One region of the Nocardioides ochotonae genome, then DNA from elsewhere that is predicted to be linked to it. Evidence: predicted binding sites of a transcription regulator. Region 1 holds the regulator's gene; each other region holds the start of a gene.
What was found. The regulator LexA, encoded in region 1, represses DNA repair genes until DNA is damaged. The targets are predictions, from matches to a motif close to TCGAACANNTGTTCGA.
Positions count from the first base shown of each region.

Region 1 (5,835 bases):
CGAGATCGTCGCCGGGTTCAGGCGCCTGACCGAGGCGGTCGGCGCGCGCCCGCTCGTGGTGGTCGGCCCGCCGCCCGCCCCGACACGTGCCGAGCAGGCCGGGCTCGTGGACGCGCTGCTGGCCCGGCTGGCCGCCCGGCACGGCGCGACGTACGTCTCGACGGCCGGGCTCGCGCTGCCCTACCTTCCCGACGGGCTGCACCTCACGCCCGAGGGGCACACGGCGTTCGGCGAGCAGGTCGCGGCGGTGCTCACACGGTTGTGAGGACGCCGTCGGCGCCGTCGGTGGCCGCGGTTAGGGTTCTCCGGTGTCCTCCACTGTCGAGCAGACCTCCGTCCGCGACGTCCTCGCGACGGCCGTGCGTGCGCTCGGCGGCAGCGAGCGCGCCGGACAGGTGCAGATGGCCGAGGCGGTCGGTCGGGCGATGGAGGACGAGCAGCACCTGCTCGTCCAGGCCGGCACCGGCACCGGCAAGTCGCTGGCCTACCTCGTGCCCAGCCTGCTGCACCGCGAGCGGGTCGTCGTCGCCACCGCGACGCTGGCGCTGCAGCACCAGCTCGTCGAGCGCGACATCCCCCGCCTGACCACCGCGCTGAAGGGGCAGCCGGGCGTCGACACGTCGTACGCCGTGCTGAAGGGCCGCTCCAACTACGCCTGTCTCCACCGGGTCCGTGAGGGCGTGCCGGACGACCAGGGTGCGCTGGTGCAGCTGCCCGAGGGCTCCATGGGCGCCAAGGTGCTCGAACTGCGCGCCTGGGCCGACAAGGAGGCCGAGGACGGCGGCAGCGGCGAGCGCGACAACGCCCCGCGCCACACCGACAAGGAGTGGCGCCAGGTCAGCGTCAGCCACCGCGAGTGCCTCGGCGCCGCCAAGTGCCCCTTCGGTCAGGAGTGCTTCGCCGAGCTGGCCAAGGAGAAGGCCCAGAAGTCCCACCTGATCATCACCAACCACTCGCTGCTGGCGATCGACGCGGTCGAGGGCGTCCCGATGATCCCCGACTACAACGTCGTGGTGATCGACGAGGCCCACGAGCTGACCCAGCGGGTCACCCAGGCCGCCACCGACGAGCTGTGGGCCGCCGAGGTGGAGCGGGCCGCCCGGCGCGCCCAGCGCTACGTCGACGGCAGCGAGGCCGACGACCTCTCCGACGCCGCCGACGCACTGCGCGCCGCGATGGGCGAGGCCCGCCCGGGGCGCCTCGAGCAGCTCCCGGTCGACCTCGGGGACGCGCTCGTGCTGGTCCGTGACAGCGCCCGCGCCGCGATCTCGGCGTTCCCCAAGGACAAGGACCGCGACGGGGAGGCCGACGCCGGCCGCACCCAGGCCCGCGGCACGCTCCAGGAGGTCTTCACGACCGCGGAGCGGATGGCCGCGGAGCTCGACTCCGACGTCCTGTGGATGACCGAGGGCTCCGAGCGGATGCCCCCGCGGCTGTGTGTGGCGCCGCTGCAGGTCTGGGGCCAGATGCGCGACAAGCTGCTCAACGAGAAGACCGTCGTGTTCACCTCGGCCACCCTGATGCTCGGAGGCGACTTCAGCTCGGTCGCGACCAGCGTCGGGCTCAAGCCGTCCGAGCGGATCATCGACGGCTCGCCGACCGCGGCCGCACCGGGGGAGGGCCAGCCCTGGCGGGGCCTCGACGTCGGGTCGCCGTTCGACTACGGCCAGCAGGGCATCCTCTACGTCGCGCGTCACCTCCCGCCGCCGGGACGCGACGGGCTGGTCAAGGCCCAGCTCGACGAGATCGTGGAGCTGATCGACGCCGCCGACGGGCGCGCGCTGGGCCTGTTCTCCTCGCGCCGCGCGGCCGAGGCGGCGGCCGAGGAGGTCCGCAAGCGGCTTCCGCACCTGACGACGCTCGCGCAGGGCGACGCCCAGCTGCCCGAGCTGGCCAAGCAGTTCGTCGCCGACCCGCACACCTGCCTGTTCGGCACGCTGACGCTCTGGCAGGGCCTCGACGTACCCGGCGAGACCTGCCAGCTGGTGCTGATCGACCGGATCCCGTTCCCGCGCCCCGACGACCCGCTGATGTCGGCGCGGCAGAAGGCGGCCGACAAGGCCGGCGGCAACGGGTTCATGCAGGTCGCCGCCACCCATGCCGCGCTGCTGATGGCCCAGGGCGCCGGTCGGTTGATCCGCACGACCTCCGACCGCGGCGTGGTCGCGGTCCTCGACCCGAGGCTGGCGACCGCGCGCTACGGCGGCTTCCTCAAGGCCAGCCTGCCCTCGATGTGGACGACCACCGACCCGGGGATCGTGCGCCAGGCGCTGGCCCGGCTCGCGGGCAAGCCCTCCGCCTGAGCCGCTCCGCCGGCCGGCATCGCGCCGCGTGCGCGACGAGCGAGGACCTCGCAACGGCGACGGGGCTGGCGCGGGGTGAGCGTGTCACCCCGCGCCAGCCCCGGTCAGAGCCGCGCTGCGTCGATCCGTGCCGGGATCAGACCCGGCGCAGGACCGCGGTGACCTTGCCCAGGATCGATGCGTGGGTGCCGTCGATGGGCTCGTAGGCGTCGTTGTGGGGGAGCAGCCAGACCTTGCCGTCCTTGCGCTGGAAGGTCTTCACCGTGGCCTCGCCGTCGATGAGCGCGGCCACCATGTCGCCGTTGTTGGCGGTCTGCTGCTGGCGGATCACCACGTAGTCGCCGTTGCAGACGGCGGCGTCGATCATCGAGTCGCCGGAGACCTCGAGGAGGAACAGCTGCCCGTCGCCGACCAGCTGGCGCGGCAGCGGGAAGACGTCCTCGACCCGCTCCTCGGCCAGGATCGGCCCACCCGCGGCGATCCGACCCACGACGGGCACGTACGACGGGGCCGGCACGCTGTCGCCGATGCCGGTCTCGTCGATCGAGGATCCCTCGCCCGAGGACATCGCCTTGCGTGCGGCCATCACCTCGGGCAGGAACACCTCGAGGGCGCGCGGGCGGTGCGGGTCGCGCTTGATGAAGCCCTTCTGCTCGAGGACCTTCAGCTGGTGCGCGACGCTCGAGGAGCTGGTCAGGCCGACCGCCTGCCCGATCTCGCGCATGCTCGGCGGGTAGCCGCGCTTCTCGATGCAGTCGGTGATGTGGGTCAGGACCCGCACCTGGCGCGGGGTGAGCCCGGTCGCGTCGGCGGGACCGTCGGGGAGCTCAGCGACCCCGTCGCTCTTCTTCTTGGCCATCTGTGCCTTCCCTCGGGTCGTGGTCCGGGTTGTCGGTGCCCGCTCGCCCGGTAGTCGTCCCCGGGTCGGTGGCGTGAGGCCACCGTAGCGACTCCCACCCCCAGAGTTCAAACATCTGTTCGAAGGGCGTGTCGCGGGCCGGTCGCGGACCTCGACCCTCGAGGTGCCTCGAACATTTGTTCGCTCAGGTGCTTGCGTTCCTCGAACACCTGATCTAACGTCGTACACATGTTCGATCGAACGTCTGGTCGAACCGCTGATCTGGTCCTGTTCCGGCGGGACTGTCGGTGGCGGGCGTTAGACATCCTCTGACGCCGCGATCCGCGGCCGACGCACTTTCCTGCACTTCCCGGCACTTCCCCAGGAGCCATCATGAGCACGCTGCACCCCGCAATCGCGATCGCCCCCGCTCGCCCGACGAGCGGTCAGTCGGTGCGACTCACCCGCCGAGGTCGCGCGGTGATCTTCGGGTTCTGCGTCGCGGTGCTGCTCGCCGTGGGGTTCGCCCTCGCCGGCGGCTCGATGGCCACGGCGGAGAAGGGTCAGGCGGAGCCCACGGAGGTCATCACGGTCGGCACTGGCCAGACCCTGTGGGAGATCGCCTCGGAGATCAGTGACGACGGCGACGTGCGTGAGGCGATGCGTCACATCGAGCGGCTCAACGCCCTCGAGTCCCCGATGCTCATCGCCGGTCAGCGCCTGGCGGTGCCCACCAGCTGACGCCACATCCAGACATCGCCGGTCGCCTCGACCCCGACCGGCGAGCAGGGGAAGAGCGGGGGGCGGGACCATGAGGTCCCGCCCCCTGTTTCATGTGCGGAGGCGTCCGATCCCCGGTGCCCGGTGGTCAGGGCTGGGTGCTCAGCGCGCCGCGCGCCGTCCGCCCGGGGCGGTGGCCCGTGGGGCGGCGGTGTGCTCCGGTTGAGCGGGGTGCGGCGCCGGGAGGGCGGAGTCGGGCGTGTTCGGGTCGGAGGTGATGCCGAGCTCGCGCAGTAGGCGGGCGATGAGCATGAGCGCGACGAACAGGCACGCCACGGCGCCCATCGAGGCGAGGGCCAGGAGCCACCAGCCCTCGGTGTCGCCGCCGCGGGCGCTGGCGCCGAAGTCGATCGCGGCGTAGACCAGATAGCCCCAGGCGACCACCGCCAGGGTGACGCACCCGGCCAGGCCGAGCAGGCGTGGTCGCCAGGTCGGCGCCTTCTTGGTGCCCCGCCTCGAACCTGCCCGCTTGCCCTTGCTTGCCACGCCGTCATTGTCGCTGATGACGGACCTCGGCGCGCGGCGACCCGCATGTTCGCGCGGGGGCTTTCCTGCCAGCCCCGACCCGGCGGCGTCGGTGCCGAGTGCGGTGCGACAGGGCTCTGACCTGCGGTTACGGAGCGGTCCGTACCGGGAGGGGAAAACGGGCGTCGCGGGCTTGCAGACGGTCGGTGGCACGCGTACGGTTACCCCTACATCTAGTACTTACAGCGCTGTAGTTATCCACATCTAGTGCACAGCCCAGCGGTGGAAGACTCACAGATGTGAGCGAGTTCTACACAGAAGAACCCCTGTTATCCACACCCTGAGGCACCTCGCCCCGGGCCGTCGTGGCGCGCCTGAGAGGAGCCCCGGATGCACTGTCCCTATTGCCGGAACACCGACACCCGGGTGATCGACTCCCGGGTCGCCGACGACGGGGGTTCCATCCGGCGTCGCCGCACCTGCGGCTCCTGCGCCAAGCGCTTCTCCACCGTCGAGCTCATGCAGCTGATGGTGCTCAAGCGCTCCGGTGCCAGCGAGCCGTTCACGCGGGACAAGGCGGTGTCCGGCGTCCGCAAGGCCTGCAAGGGCCGCCCGGTGAGCGAGGACCAGCTCGCCTGCCTCGGCCAAGCCGTCGAGGACGCACTGCGTCTCGCCGGGCAGGCGGAGATCCCGGCCCACGAGGTCGGCCTGGCGATCCTCGGCCCGCTGCGCGAGCTCGACGAGGTCGCCTACCTGCGCTTCGCCAGTGTCTACCGCGCCTTCGAGTCGGCGGACGACTTCGCCGCCGAGATCGCCACGCTCCGCGCCGAGCGGAGCCCCGGTCACCCCGCACCCACGCCGGGCTGACCCACGAGCAGCCCGGCGCGTAGTGGGGAAGCTGCGCGCCGGGCCTTCCACGAACTTCCCGCACCACTGTCGGTGCTCGGAGAGACCATCGACAGTGAGAGCACGGACCGGAGCACCACCACCAGCATGAGCACCACACCACGCACCACGAGCCACGACGCATCAGAGGAGACGGGCATGACGGAGACGGTCACCAGCGCAACCAGGGGGCGCAAGGCCGCGAAGAAGGGCCTGAAGGTCGAGCGGGTGTTCAGCACCGAAGGCGTGCACCCCTACGACGAGATCAACTGGGAGCGTCGTGACGTCGTCCAGACGAACTGGCGCACCGGTGAGACCGTCTTCGAGCAGCGCGACGTGGAGTTCCCCGACTTCTGGTCGGTCAACGCCTCCACCATCGTGACCACCAAGTACTTCCGTGGTGCCGTCGGCACCGAGTCCCGCGAGAACGGTCTCAAGCAGCTCATCGACCGGGTGGTGCACACCTACACCAAGGCCGGCCTCGAGAACGGCTACTTCGCCAGCGCGGCGGACGCCGAGGTCTTCGAGCACGAGCTCACCTGGCTGCTCGTGCACCAGTACTTC
Region 1 covers NZ_CP061769.1:3,635,470-3,641,304, reverse strand. The annotation lists gene HBO46_RS17485 (SGNH/GDSL hydrolase family protein) at 1-265, shown strand, start outside; gene HBO46_RS17480 (ATP-dependent DNA helicase) at 309-2,303, shown strand; gene lexA (transcriptional repressor LexA) at 2,440-3,162, opposite strand; gene HBO46_RS17470 (LysM peptidoglycan-binding domain-containing protein) at 3,535-3,882, shown strand; gene HBO46_RS17465 (hypothetical protein) at 4,024-4,407, opposite strand; gene nrdR (transcriptional regulator NrdR) at 4,777-5,253, shown strand; gene HBO46_RS17455 (vitamin B12-dependent ribonucleotide reductase) at 5,431-5,835, shown strand, end outside.

Region 2 (5,835 bases), 1.2 Mb from region 1:
GGCAGCACTGCTGACCACCGCACTCGTCGGCCCGACCGCCGCCGTGATCAGCACCGCCGCCCCGGCATCGGCCGCCGAGTCGACCCGCATCGTCAGCGGGAACAGCAACACCCCGTGGCTCTACCCCGGCTACCGCAGCCAGGGCAAGATCCCCGCGGTCGGCGAGACCCTCAGCCTCTCGATCAACGTGCAGACCACCGGCGGCAGCCAGATCTACGACGGCTCCCTGCAGGTGCAGTTCAAGGCCGCCGGCAGCTCGTCGTGGAAGACCGTCGCGAGCTCCTCGACCGCCTACCTCTACGACTCCATCAAGGCGCGCCAGAACGGCACCTACCGCGCCGTGTACGGCGGCACCTCCGCCTACAGCAGCTCGAGCATCGAGAAGACCCAGAAGGTGCAGCGCAAGCTGTCCATCCAGGGCATCAGCGGCAAGCGCGCTGGTTTCAAGGGCAAGGTCAGCCCCAAGGGCAAGGTCGGGGTCGTCGTCCAGAAGAAGGCCGGCAAGAAGTGGAAGGGCTTCCGCACCCTGAAGACCGACAAGAAGGGCCGCTTCACGGTGTACCTGCCGGCCCCGCGCACCGGCCGGTTCCAGTGGAAGATCACCTTCAAGGGCAACAAGAAGTTCGCCAAGACGATCGTGCGTGGCTACACGTACTGATCACTCCCACCCAGCGTCGCCTCCGAACGGGTCAGGCGCTCGGCTCCGTGCCGAGCAGCCTGGCCCGTTCGGCGTCCACGTCGAAGTCCGCGGGCGGCCACGCGAGGTCCATCTCCCGCAGCGCCGCCAGCAGGATCTGCGCCACCGCCAGGTTGCGGTACCACTTGCGGTCGGCCGGCACCAGGAACCAGGGTGCCGCGTCGGTGTTCGTGCGGCACAGCGCGGCCTCGTAGGCGGCGCGGTACTCCCCCCAGCGGGCCCGGTCGTCGATGTCGTCGGGGCTGAACTTCCAGTGCTTGGCCGGGTCGTCGAGTCGTGCCAGCAGCCGGGCGAGCTGCTCCTCCGGGCTGATGTGCAGCAGGCACTTCACGATCGTCACGCCGTCGTCGACGAGCTCGGCCTCGAAGGCGTTGATCGCCTCCATGCGGCGCTCGATCTCCGCGGGATCCGCCAGCCCGCGCACCCGCGCGACGAGGACGTCCTCGTAGTGGGAGCGGTCGAAGACCCCGAGGTCACCGGCCGGAGGCAGCACCCGGCGCACACGCCACAGGAAGTCGTGCGCGCGCTCCTCCGCGGTCGGCGCCCGGAAGGACACCGTGCGCACGCCCTGGGGGTCCACCAGCCCGACGGTCTTGCGGACGGTCCCGCCCTTGCCGGATGTGTCCATGCCCTGGAGCACCAGCAGCAGCCGCTGTCGTCCGCCCACCCGACCGTGGGCGAAGAGCCGTTCCTGCAGCTCGGTGAGCTCGCGGCCGAGAAGCTCGAGCGCTGCCTGCCCGGCTGCCTTGTCGCCGTCGAAGCCCGGCGTGGTGCGGGTGTCGACGGCCCTCAGGTCGACGGGACCCGGAGCCAGCCGGGTCGGGTGGGCGATCGCCATGACTCGATCCTCGCGGGCGGTGTCAAGCCCTCGACGCGTTGCCGGCGTCGCGGTCCGGCGCGCGGTCAGTGCGCGAGGCCGCCCCGGCGGTCGACGAGCGGCGGCTCGCTCGACCACGGGAAGTTGATCCACTTCTCGGTGCGACGCCAGGTGTAGTCCGGCTTCACGACCGACCACGGCTTCTCGTAGATGACGGCGGTGCGCGCCTCCGCGACGTGGTCACCGCAGAACTCGCGGACCACCTGGAGGGTGCGACCGCTGTCGGCGACGTCGTCGGCGACGAGCACCTTCAGCCCGGACAGGTCCACGGCCGCCGGGGTCGGCGGCAGCATCATCGGCACGTCGAGGCGCTGGTCGACGCCGGTGTAGAACTCCACGTTGACCGCAGAGAGGTTCTTCACGTCCAGGGCGTAGCCCAGGCCCATGCCGAGGCCGAGCCCGCCGCGGGCGATCGCCAGCACCAGGTCGGGCTGGTAACCGGAGTCGACCACCTGCTGGGCCAGCTCGCGCACGGCCACACCGAACAGCTCATAGGTCAGGATCTCGCGCTCATCGTCGGCCACCCTCGCATTGTGCACCGCCGTGGACCGCGGGGTCCGAGGGAGCCTGGTCTCAGTCCAGGTCGATGTCGGGCTCGTCACGGCCCGCGTCGGCCAGTTCCTCGCGCACCACGGAGAACGCCAGGCCCGAGGAGTAGCCCTTGCGGGCCAGCATCCCGACCAGGCGCCGGGTGGCGGTCTGGTCGTCGACCCGGGACAGGGAGCGGAGCTTCTTGCGCACCAGTCGGCGCGCCGCCTCCTCCTCGTCGGCCGGGTCGATCTCGTCGAGGGCGTCGCGGGCGACCTCGTCGTCGATCCCCTTGCGACGCAGCTCCTGGGCCAGCGCCCGGCGGGCCAGGCCCTTGCCGGGCTGCCGACTGGCGATCCAGGCCCGCGCGAACGCCTCGTCGTCGACCAGCCCGACCTCCTCGAAGCGATCGAGCAGCGCGGTGGCGATCTCGGGCGGGACGTCCTTGCCCGCGAGCTTGTCGGCGAGCTCCTTGCGGCTGCGCGCCTGCCCGGTCAGCTGGTCGAGCAGGATCTTGCGCGCGACGGCTTCCGGATCGGCGGGCGGCCCGAGCGCGGCGACGTCGTCGGGGGGCGGCGTCCGGCGCGTGCGCCGGCCGCCCGTCGTACGACGGGTGCCGCGAGCGCTGCTGCGCCGGCCGCTCGGACGCTCCTGCCCGGTGCCATCGGGGGTGTCGCCCGGGGTGTCGTCCGGGCCGTCGGCCGGTGCCGACGGCGGAGCGGAGGCGCGTTGGGTCCACGCATCCACACCCGCCGAGACGTCACCGAGCCACGACGGCGGCGGCCGGTCCTCCCTCACGTGGAGCTCCCTCAGAAGTCGTCGACGCCGATCGGCTCGGCCGTCGCGACGGCGTCGGTCTCGACGCTCGGGATCACGCCGAGCTTCTCGAGGATGCGCTTCTCGAGCTCGTTGGCCAGGTCGGGGTTGTCCTGGAGGAACTTGCGGGAGTTCTCCTTGCCCTGGCCGAGCTGGTCGCCGTCGTAGGTGTACCAGGCGCCGGCCTTGCGGACCAGGCCCGCCTCGACGCCGACGTCGATGAGGCCGCCCTCGCGGCTGATGCCCTTGCCGTACATGATGTCGAACTCGGCCTGCTTGAACGGCGGGGCGACCTTGTTCTTGACCACCTTGACGCGGGTGCGGTTGCCGACCATGTCGGTGCCGTTCTTCAGCGTCTCGATGCGGCGCACGTCGAGGCGCACCGAGGAGTAGAACTTCAGCGCGCGACCACCGGTGGTGGTCTCGGGCGAACCGAACATCACGCCGATCTTCTCGCGCAGCTGGTTGATGAAGATGGCGGTGGTGCCGGAGTTGTTGAGCGCACCGGTCATCTTGCGCAGCGCCTGGGACATCAGGCGCGCCTGCAGACCGACGTGGCTGTCACCCATCTCGCCCTCGATCTCGGCGCGCGGCACGAGCGCGGCCACCGAGTCGATGACGATGAGGGAGAGCGCGCCCGAGCGGACCAGCATGTCGGCGATCTCCAGGGCCTGCTCACCGGAGTCGGGCTGGGAGACCAGCAGCGCGTCGGTGTCGACACCGAGCGCCTTGGCGTAGTCGGGGTCGAGGGCGTGCTCGGCGTCGATGAAGGCGACGATCCCGCCCGCGGCCTGGGCGCTGGCCACGGCGTGCAGCGCGACGGTGGTCTTACCCGACGACTCCGGGCCGTAGATCTCGACCACGCGGCCACGCGGCAGGCCACCGAGGCCGAGGGCGACGTCGAGGGCGATCGACCCGGTGGGGATCACCTCGAGCGGCGCGCGCGTCTCATCGCCCAGGCGCATGACCGAGCCCTTGCCGAAGGACTTCTCGATATTGGCGAGCGCGGCATCCAAGGCCTTCTCGCGGTCTCCACCAGCCATGTCAATCCCCATCTGTTCGTCGGTGTGTCAGGTACGTCTGCGACGCTAGAGCGAGCCACCGACAAAGCCTGATCAGCTCGTCGCGACTGTGGACGACCTCGCCCGGCGTCGTACCTGTGCACACACCATAGCCCGAACATCTGTTCGACATGGCCTCGGCGCGCCGCGTGTCGCGCGCGCCGTCGTCAGACGGGTGTGACGCTCAGCGCTCGCGGGCGGGGAGCTCGAGCGCCTGCCACACCGCTGCCCACACCTGCTTGGGCGACTCGCCGGCGGCGAGCGCCTCGCTGGCCGTGCGTCCGCCGAGCTCGGCCATCACGAACTGGTCGGCCCACACCCGGCAGTACCCGGCTCCCAGGGCCTGCTCCATGCGTGCCCAGAACTCCGTGTGCCTCATGGGCCACACCGTAGAACAGGCCCCGGGACCTCCCCCAGCCCCGGGTGGCCGGATCAGGGCAGGAGCAGCCGGTCCAGGCGGCGGCGTACGACGAGGAGCCCGGCCACGCCCATCACCAGCAGGTAGACGACCGAGATCGCGGAGGCGGAGGTCACGGAGCCGGTGACCAGCTCGCGGCAGAGCACGACCCCGCGGTAGAGCGGGGTGACCTCGACGAGCCAGCGGGCCCACGGGTCGAGCGCGGTGATCGGGAAGAAGGTCGCGGAGAACAAGAACAGCGGCAGCTGCACCAGGGTGATCTTCTCGAAGTCCTGCCAGGAGGTCAGGTAGGTCGTGAACGCCATGCACACCGCGCTGAAGGCGAAGCCGATCAGCAGCGCGGCCGGCAGCGCCAGCAGCGCCCACCACGAGTGCACCAGCCCCATGCCCGCCATCACGAGGAGGAACGCCGCGGAGTAGCTGGCCCCGCGCAGCTGGCCCCAGGCGATCTCGCCGCGCGCCACGTCGGCGGTGGTCAGCGGCGTGGCCAGCATCTGGTCGTAGAGCTTCTGGTAGCGCAGCTTGAAGAACACGTTGAACGTCGAGTCCATCAGCGCACCGTTCATCGCCGAGGCGGCGAGCATCGCCGGCGCGACGAACTCGGCGTACGGGATCGGCTCGCCGTTGAACTCGAAGGTGTCGATCAGCTGGCCCACGCCGATGCCGATGGAGAGCAGGTAGAGGAACGGCTCGAGGAAGCCGGTGAGGTAGAGCTTCCAGGCCTTCTTGTAGGTCAGGTAGTTGCGCAGGACCAGCAACCCGACGGCCTGCACCGCGCCGAGCGGTGCGGGCCCGGGACGCGCCCCGCCGCGGGTGGTCACGAGACCATCCGTCGGCGCAGGCCGGATACCGACCAGAACCAGCCCAGCACGCACAGCACGACCAGCACCAGCGCGTTGAGCGCCGCCAGCCACCAGGTCACGTGGTCGAGGGCGAACATGCGCGACAGGCTCACGCCCTGCCACAGCGGGGTCAGCCGGGCCACCCACGCGCCGACCTCGCCGAGGTTGGCGACCGGGAAGAACGCGCCGGAGAACAGGAACAGCGGGAAGACGCCGAGCCGGAACATCACTCCGAAGCCCTCCTCGGAGCGCAGCCGCGCGCTCACGCCGTAGACCAGCGTCGCGAAGCACATGCCGACCAGCACCTGGGCGAGGAACGCCAGGACCGCGCCCCACCAGGTCGCGAACACCCCGAACGGCGCCATCACGAGGTTGTAGACCGCGCAGGTGGTGGCCAGGCGCACCGCGACGAAGCCGAGATGCGCGGCCACCACGTGGTGGACCTGCAGCGGGGTGGCGAGCATCGAGTCGTAGACCTTCTGCCACTTGATCATGCCCATCACCGGATAGGTGGTCTCGCTGACCGCCGTCTGCATCGCGTGGGCGGCGATCAGGCCGGGCACGACGAAGGCGAGGTAGGAGTCCGCGCCCTCGAG
Region 2 covers NZ_CP061769.1:2,422,534-2,428,368, forward strand. The annotation lists gene HBO46_RS11755 (peptidase associated/transthyretin-like domain-containing protein) at 1-658, shown strand, start outside; gene HBO46_RS11760 (PPK2 family polyphosphate kinase) at 690-1,535, opposite strand; gene HBO46_RS11765 (phosphoribosyltransferase) at 1,601-2,098, opposite strand; gene HBO46_RS11770 (regulatory protein RecX) at 2,148-2,900, opposite strand; gene recA (recombinase RecA) at 2,912-3,973, opposite strand; gene HBO46_RS11780 (DUF3046 domain-containing protein) at 4,164-4,358, opposite strand; gene HBO46_RS11785 (ABC transporter permease) at 4,412-5,218, opposite strand; gene HBO46_RS11790 (ABC transporter permease) at 5,215-5,835, opposite strand, start outside.
Region 2: recA (recombinase RecA) is a predicted target of LexA. The motif match lies at 4,094-4,109, and genes of this name have one in related genera.

Region 3 (5,835 bases), 1.1 Mb from region 1:
CGGGACTGAACCTGCTGTGGACCCACCTCAACCGGCTGATCCGCGAGCGCGACGTCGACATGATCTTCCTCGCCGGCCCCGGGCACGGCGGGCCGGCGGCGATCGCGAACGCGTGGCTGGAGGGCACCTACAGCGAGGTGTACCCGCAGGTCAGCGAGGACGCCGAGGGGATGCGCCAGCTGTTCCGCCAGTTCTCCTTCCCGGGCGGGGTGCCCAGCCACGTGGCGCCGGAGACCCCCGGCTCGATCCACGAGGGCGGCGAGCTCGGCTACGTCTTGTCCCACGCGTACGGCGCGGCGATGGACAACCCCGACCTCGTGGTCACCGCCGTGGTCGGGGACGGGGAGTTCGAGACCGGCCCGCTGGCGGCGTCGTGGCACGCCAACAAGTTCGTCGACCCGGTGCACGACGGCGCCGTGCTGCCGGTCCTGCACCTCAACGGCTACAAGATCGCCAACCCCACCGTGCCGGCGCGGATCCCGCGCGAGGAGCTGCTCGCGCTGCTGCGCGGCTACGGCCACGAGGTGCTCACCGTGGAGGGCGACGACCCCGCCGACGTACACCGTCAGCTCGCTGCGGCGCTGGACCAGGCGCACGACCGGATCACCGAGATCCAGCGGGCGGCGCGTGAGGGCGGCGACCTGGAGCGCCGGCCCTGGCCGATGGTGCTGCTGGTGACCCCGAAGGGCTGGACCGGCCCGCACACCGTGGACGGGGTGCAGGTCGAGGGCACCTGGCGCGCCCACCAAGTGCCGCTGTCGGGCACCCGCGACAACGCCGAGCACCGCGCGATCCTGGAGTCGTGGCTGCGCTCCTACCGGCCCGAGGAGCTCTTCGACGCCGAGGGGAGTCCGGTCGCCCGGTTGCAGGAGCTGGCACCGCGGGGAAACCGGCGGATGAGCGCCAACCCGCACGCCAACGGCGGCCTGCTGCGCCGGCCGCTGCGGCTGCCGGACTTCCGCGGCTCGGCGGTGGACGTCCCGACCCCGGGGGCCTCCGTCCACGAGGCGACCCGGGTCCTGGGTCGCTACCTGATCGAGGTGGTGCGCCAGAACCCCGACAACTTCCGCATCTTCGGACCCGACGAGACGGCCTCCAACCGGCTCGACGCCGTCTACGAGGTCACCGACAAGGTCTTCGCCGGCGAGATCCTCGAGACCGACGAGCACCTCGCCCCGCACGGACGGGTGGTCGAGCTGCTCTCCGAGCACACCTGCCAGGGCTGGCTCGAGGGCTACCTGCTCACCGGTCGCCACGGCCTGTTCAGCTGCTACGAGGCGTTCATCCACCTCGTCGACTCGATGCTCAACCAGCACGCGAAGTGGCTCAAGACCACCCGGACGATGTCCTGGCGCCCGCCGATCTCCTCGCTCAACTACCTGCTCACCTCGCACGTGTGGCGCCAGGACCACAACGGCTTCTCCCACCAGGACCCCGGCTTCATCGACCACGTCGTGAACAAGAAGGCCGAGGTCGTGCGGGTCTACCTGCCGCCGGACACCAACACCCTGCTCTCCACGATGCGGCACTGCCTCGAGACCACCCACTACGTCAACGTCGTGGTCGCGGGCAAGCAGCCGACCTTCGACTGGCTCGACGCCGACGCCGCGGACCTGCACTGCGCGCGGGGGCTGGGCATCTGGGACTGGGCCTCCAGCGACGACGGCGACCCCGACGTGGTGATCGCGTGCGCCGGCGACGTACCGACCGTGGAGGCGCTCGCGGCGACCTCGATCCTGCGCGAGTACCTGCCCGAGCTGAAGGTCCGCTTCGTCAATGTCGTGGACCTGATGCGCCTGCAGGACGACACCGAGCACCCGCACGGGCTCTCGGCGCGCGACTTCGACACCGTCTTCACCGCCGACAAGCCGGTGGTCTTCGCCTACCACGGCTACCCGTGGCTGATCCACCGGCTGACCTACCGCCGCACCAACCACGCCAACCTGCACGTCCGCGGCTACAAGGAGGAGGGCACGACCACCACGCCCTTCGACATGGTGATGATGAACGACCTCGACCGCTTCCACCTGGTCATGGACGTCATCGACCGGGTGCCCTCGCTCGGACAGCGCGCCGCCGCCCTGCGCCAGCGGATGGTCGACACCCGCCGCCGGGCGCACCAGTGGACGCGTGAGTACGGCGAGGACCTGCCGGAGGTCCGTGACTGGTCCTGGACCCCCGGCGCCACCCCCGCCCGCGGCGCCTCACCCTCCACCACCGCCCGCCCCTCGGTCTCGTCCGAGCAGCGCTGAGGCCCGCTGTCGTCGGTCGAGCTTGTCGAGACCCACGCAGCGGTGTGGCCCCGCCGGCAAGGTGTCGGCGGGGTCCGGGGCGGTCGATCTACTCGTCCGGCGGGTGCGCGGTGACGAGGCGGGTGGTGCCTTGGTCCTTCACGAGGTGAAGTCCGTGCGGTGATCGCCAGAGGTAGGTCGCGGCGTCGGTCTTGTCGTAGGTCCACGCGGTGTGGGTCTTGGCGCGATGGTGTCGGCGGCACAGCGGCGCAAGGTTGCAGGAGCACGTCGGGCCATCGGTCCCGTGGGCGACGACGTGGTCGGTGTCGCAGCGGCGGGCCGGGCGTTCGCACCACGGGAACGCACACATCGGCTGGACCAGACGGGTCTGGTCGACGAGGCGGTCGGGGATGGCGTAGGCGTCGGTGTGGTGGTGGGCCTCGAGGTCGATGACCGGCTTGATGACCACCAGGGCGTCGCTGCTGCACCAGTCGCGGACCTGCTCGGTCGACACGATGGACCGGGTCTCCTCGACGTGCGCGATGCCCGCCTCGTTGCGAGTGATCGCGGCGTGGGACAGATGGACGTGGATGACGACCTGGCGCGGCTTCACCACCGAGGCAGCGTCTACGCCGGCGCTGCCGGCCTCGGCGCGCAGGTCGAGGGCCAGCTGGCGTCGGGCGAGCTCCCCGGCGGCCATCGAGCGGCGCACGTCGAGGGGCTCGGTCGACCCGAGAGTCGCGAGCTCCTCGGCGCCCTGCCGGATCGCGGTGTCGAGGTCGATCGCGTCGGCGAGGTCGAGGACACCCTCGACGTGGACGGTCCCGTCGTGGCTGGCTTCGCGCGTGTGGACGTCGAAGCGGCGCGACTCGGCGGCAGCGAGTCGGTCCTCCTCCGCACCCTCGGGGTCGAACGCGACGCGGGCCTGGTCGACGAGCCGCTCGATCCCGGCCCAGCTGATCTTTCCGACGAAGGCGGCGAGCTGGCGGTCCACGAACTCGGCACCGTCCATCGGCAGAGCGGTCGTCAGCTGCGCGAGTCGCCGGGCCTTCCACAGCGGGACCCTGCCGGCGCGGACCAACTGCCAGGTGCGCTTCAACCGGTGGGCCAGCTCGAGCGCGTCACCGACCAGCGAGCGGGCCGAGTCGGTGGACATGCCGAGCGCGGCGCCGAACTCCATCGGCGCGAACTCCGCCACCAGCGGCGCCCCCTCACCGGCCAGCGGGACGGCCACCTCCCCGAACACCAGCCCGGTCGTCGGCGCCACCTCGGCGACCGACTCCTCCGGGTGCATCGACGCCCACACCAGGGCCGCCTCCAGGACGTCGATCTCCGCCCGCTGGGCCGCCGCCCGACGGGCCTGCGCGAACGCCAGCACAGCAGCTGGGGAGTCGCAGTCGGGGAGCTCGGGGTCGGCCATGCCTCATCCTACTCGAACGCACGTTCGACGACAAGAGTCTTTCCACCACGGTCTCGATGTCATGTCTCAAGACATCGGTGACGGTTCTGTGTCAGGACATCGGTGACACAACTGGGGTGCTTGGTGGTGACACTTCTGGCTCTCTGGTGGGGTGCCTTCCGCCAATGAGCCTGTCGATCCTCGTGTCCGTCTCGCGATCGTCCAGTGGCCTGAGGATCCGCCACGAGGCGCGGTGACCACGTTCTGCGAAGAGCATCCCGATCTCACGTAAGACGTTCTACGCGATCCGTGCCCGGTCGCGACGGTTCGTCTACCCGGCCCCGAACGCGTGCTGGCAGCTCGACGCCACCGAGTACGTCCTGACCCGTGGGCGCAAGTGCGTGATCTTCCAGCTCATCGATGACCACTCCCGCTACGCGGCGGCGTCCCATGTCGCCTGGGGCGAGAGGGCTTGTCGGTGATCGGCTCGACACTCAGAGCCATGACGTGGTCCACCAGCTGGCCCAGCTGCAGGCCAAGGTCGACGCGTTCGACGAGGTCTACAACACCCAGGGACCTCGGAGCTCGACGGCGGGCAGTGGGGCGCCCGCTCGGTGCCCGCCCACTGAGCGGGGCGCCAGCGCACCCACGAAGGCACCGAGGACCGACCCCTTGGCCGCGCTCGAGGTGGTCCGGTGGCGCAGGTGCCCGATCCGGGGTTCGTGCGAGCCGAGCATCCAGGTCACCGTCACCGTCACCGCGTCGAGGACGCTCAGTCCGCCAACGCCTCGACGACCTGCCGGGCGATCGAGAGCTCCTCGCGGGTGGGGACGACCAGCACCGTCACCTCGGAGTCGTCGGCGGAGATGCGGGCGGGGCCACGGGCCGTGCCGTTGTGGACGGGATCGACGATGATCCCGAGCCGTTCGAGGCCGGCGAGGACGTCGGCGCGCAGGCGGGGGACGTGCTCGCCGGCGCCCGCGGTGAAGGTGATGACGTCGGCGCCGCCGAGCACGGCGAGGTAGGCGCCGAGGTACTTGCGCAGCCGGTGGCAGTAGACGGCGTACGCGGTCGTGGCAGCCTCGTCACCGGCGTCGCGGGCCGCCTGGAGGTCGCGGAAGTCCTGGAGTCCGCACAGTCCGCGGAGGCCGGAGCGGTGGTGCAGCAGGTCGTCGAGCTGATCGACGTCGAGGCCGCCGACGCGCAGCAGGTGCAGCAGCACGCCGGGGTCGAGGTCGCCGCCGCGGGTGCCCATCACCAGTCCTTCGAGCGGGGTCAGGCCCATCGAGGTCTCGACCGGGCGCCCGCCCTGGATCGCGGTGGCCGAGGCGCCGTTGCCGAGGTGGAGGACGATCTGGTCGAGCTCGGCGAGCGGGCGGCCGAGGAACGCCGCGACCTCGGCGGCGACGTAGTGGTGGCTGATGCCGTGCGCGCCGTAGCGCCGGATGCCGTGGCGCTCCGCGAGCGTGCGGTCCACGGCGTACGTCGCGGCCTCGACCGGCAGGTCGGCGAAGAACGCGGTGTCGAAGACCGCGACCTGCGGCAGGTCCGGGTAGACCTCTCGCGCGTGGCGCACGCCCTCGATCGCCGGCGGGTTGTGCAGCGGGGCCAGCGGCACGAGCTCCTCGAGGCCGGCCAGGACGGCGTCGTCGACCAGCGTCGGCACCACGAAGCGGGAGCCGCCGTGGACCACCCGGTGCCCGACCGCCGCGAGCGCGTCGGCGCCGAGGCCGGCGTCCGCCAACTCCGCGCTGACGCGGAGCAGGGCGGCGGCGAAGTCGTCGTGGTGCAGCCGCTCGAGGTGGCCGCCGAGCAGCGACTCGCCGGTGCCGGGACGCAGCACCTGGTACTTCAGCGAGGAGGAGCCGGCGTTGAGGACGAGCACGGGCCGATCGGACATGCCGGACTCCCTTCCGAGGTCCTTGCACGGTAGCCGTGGGCACCGACGCTGTCGCGCATGTGCGTGACGCGGCCGGGTACCGCGTCCGGCAACCGTGAGCGAGTCGGGGGTGCCAGATGGCCGGGAACATCAAGAACCAGAAGCAGTACGAGGCCCTCAAGGACAAGGGCATGTCGAAGGAGCGGGCCGCGAGGATCGCGGACGCCAAGGACTCCTCGAAGCACGGCGGTGAGCAGTCCGGCAAGGGCCGCAACGCCACGCAGGGCGGCACGACCGCGCAGAAGAAGGAGGCCGGCCGCAAGGGC
Region 3 covers NZ_CP061769.1:2,565,572-2,571,406, reverse strand. The annotation lists gene HBO46_RS12425 (phosphoketolase family protein) at 1-2,252, shown strand, start outside; gene HBO46_RS12420 (HNH endonuclease signature motif containing protein) at 2,341-3,651, opposite strand; partial or broken gene HBO46_RS12415 (hypothetical protein) at 3,803-4,088, shown strand; gene HBO46_RS12410 (acetate/propionate family kinase) at 4,403-5,530, opposite strand; gene HBO46_RS12405 (DUF7218 family protein) at 5,647-5,835, shown strand, end outside.
Region 3: HBO46_RS12420 (HNH endonuclease signature motif containing protein) is a predicted target of LexA. The motif match lies at 3,664-3,679, and genes of this name have one in related genera.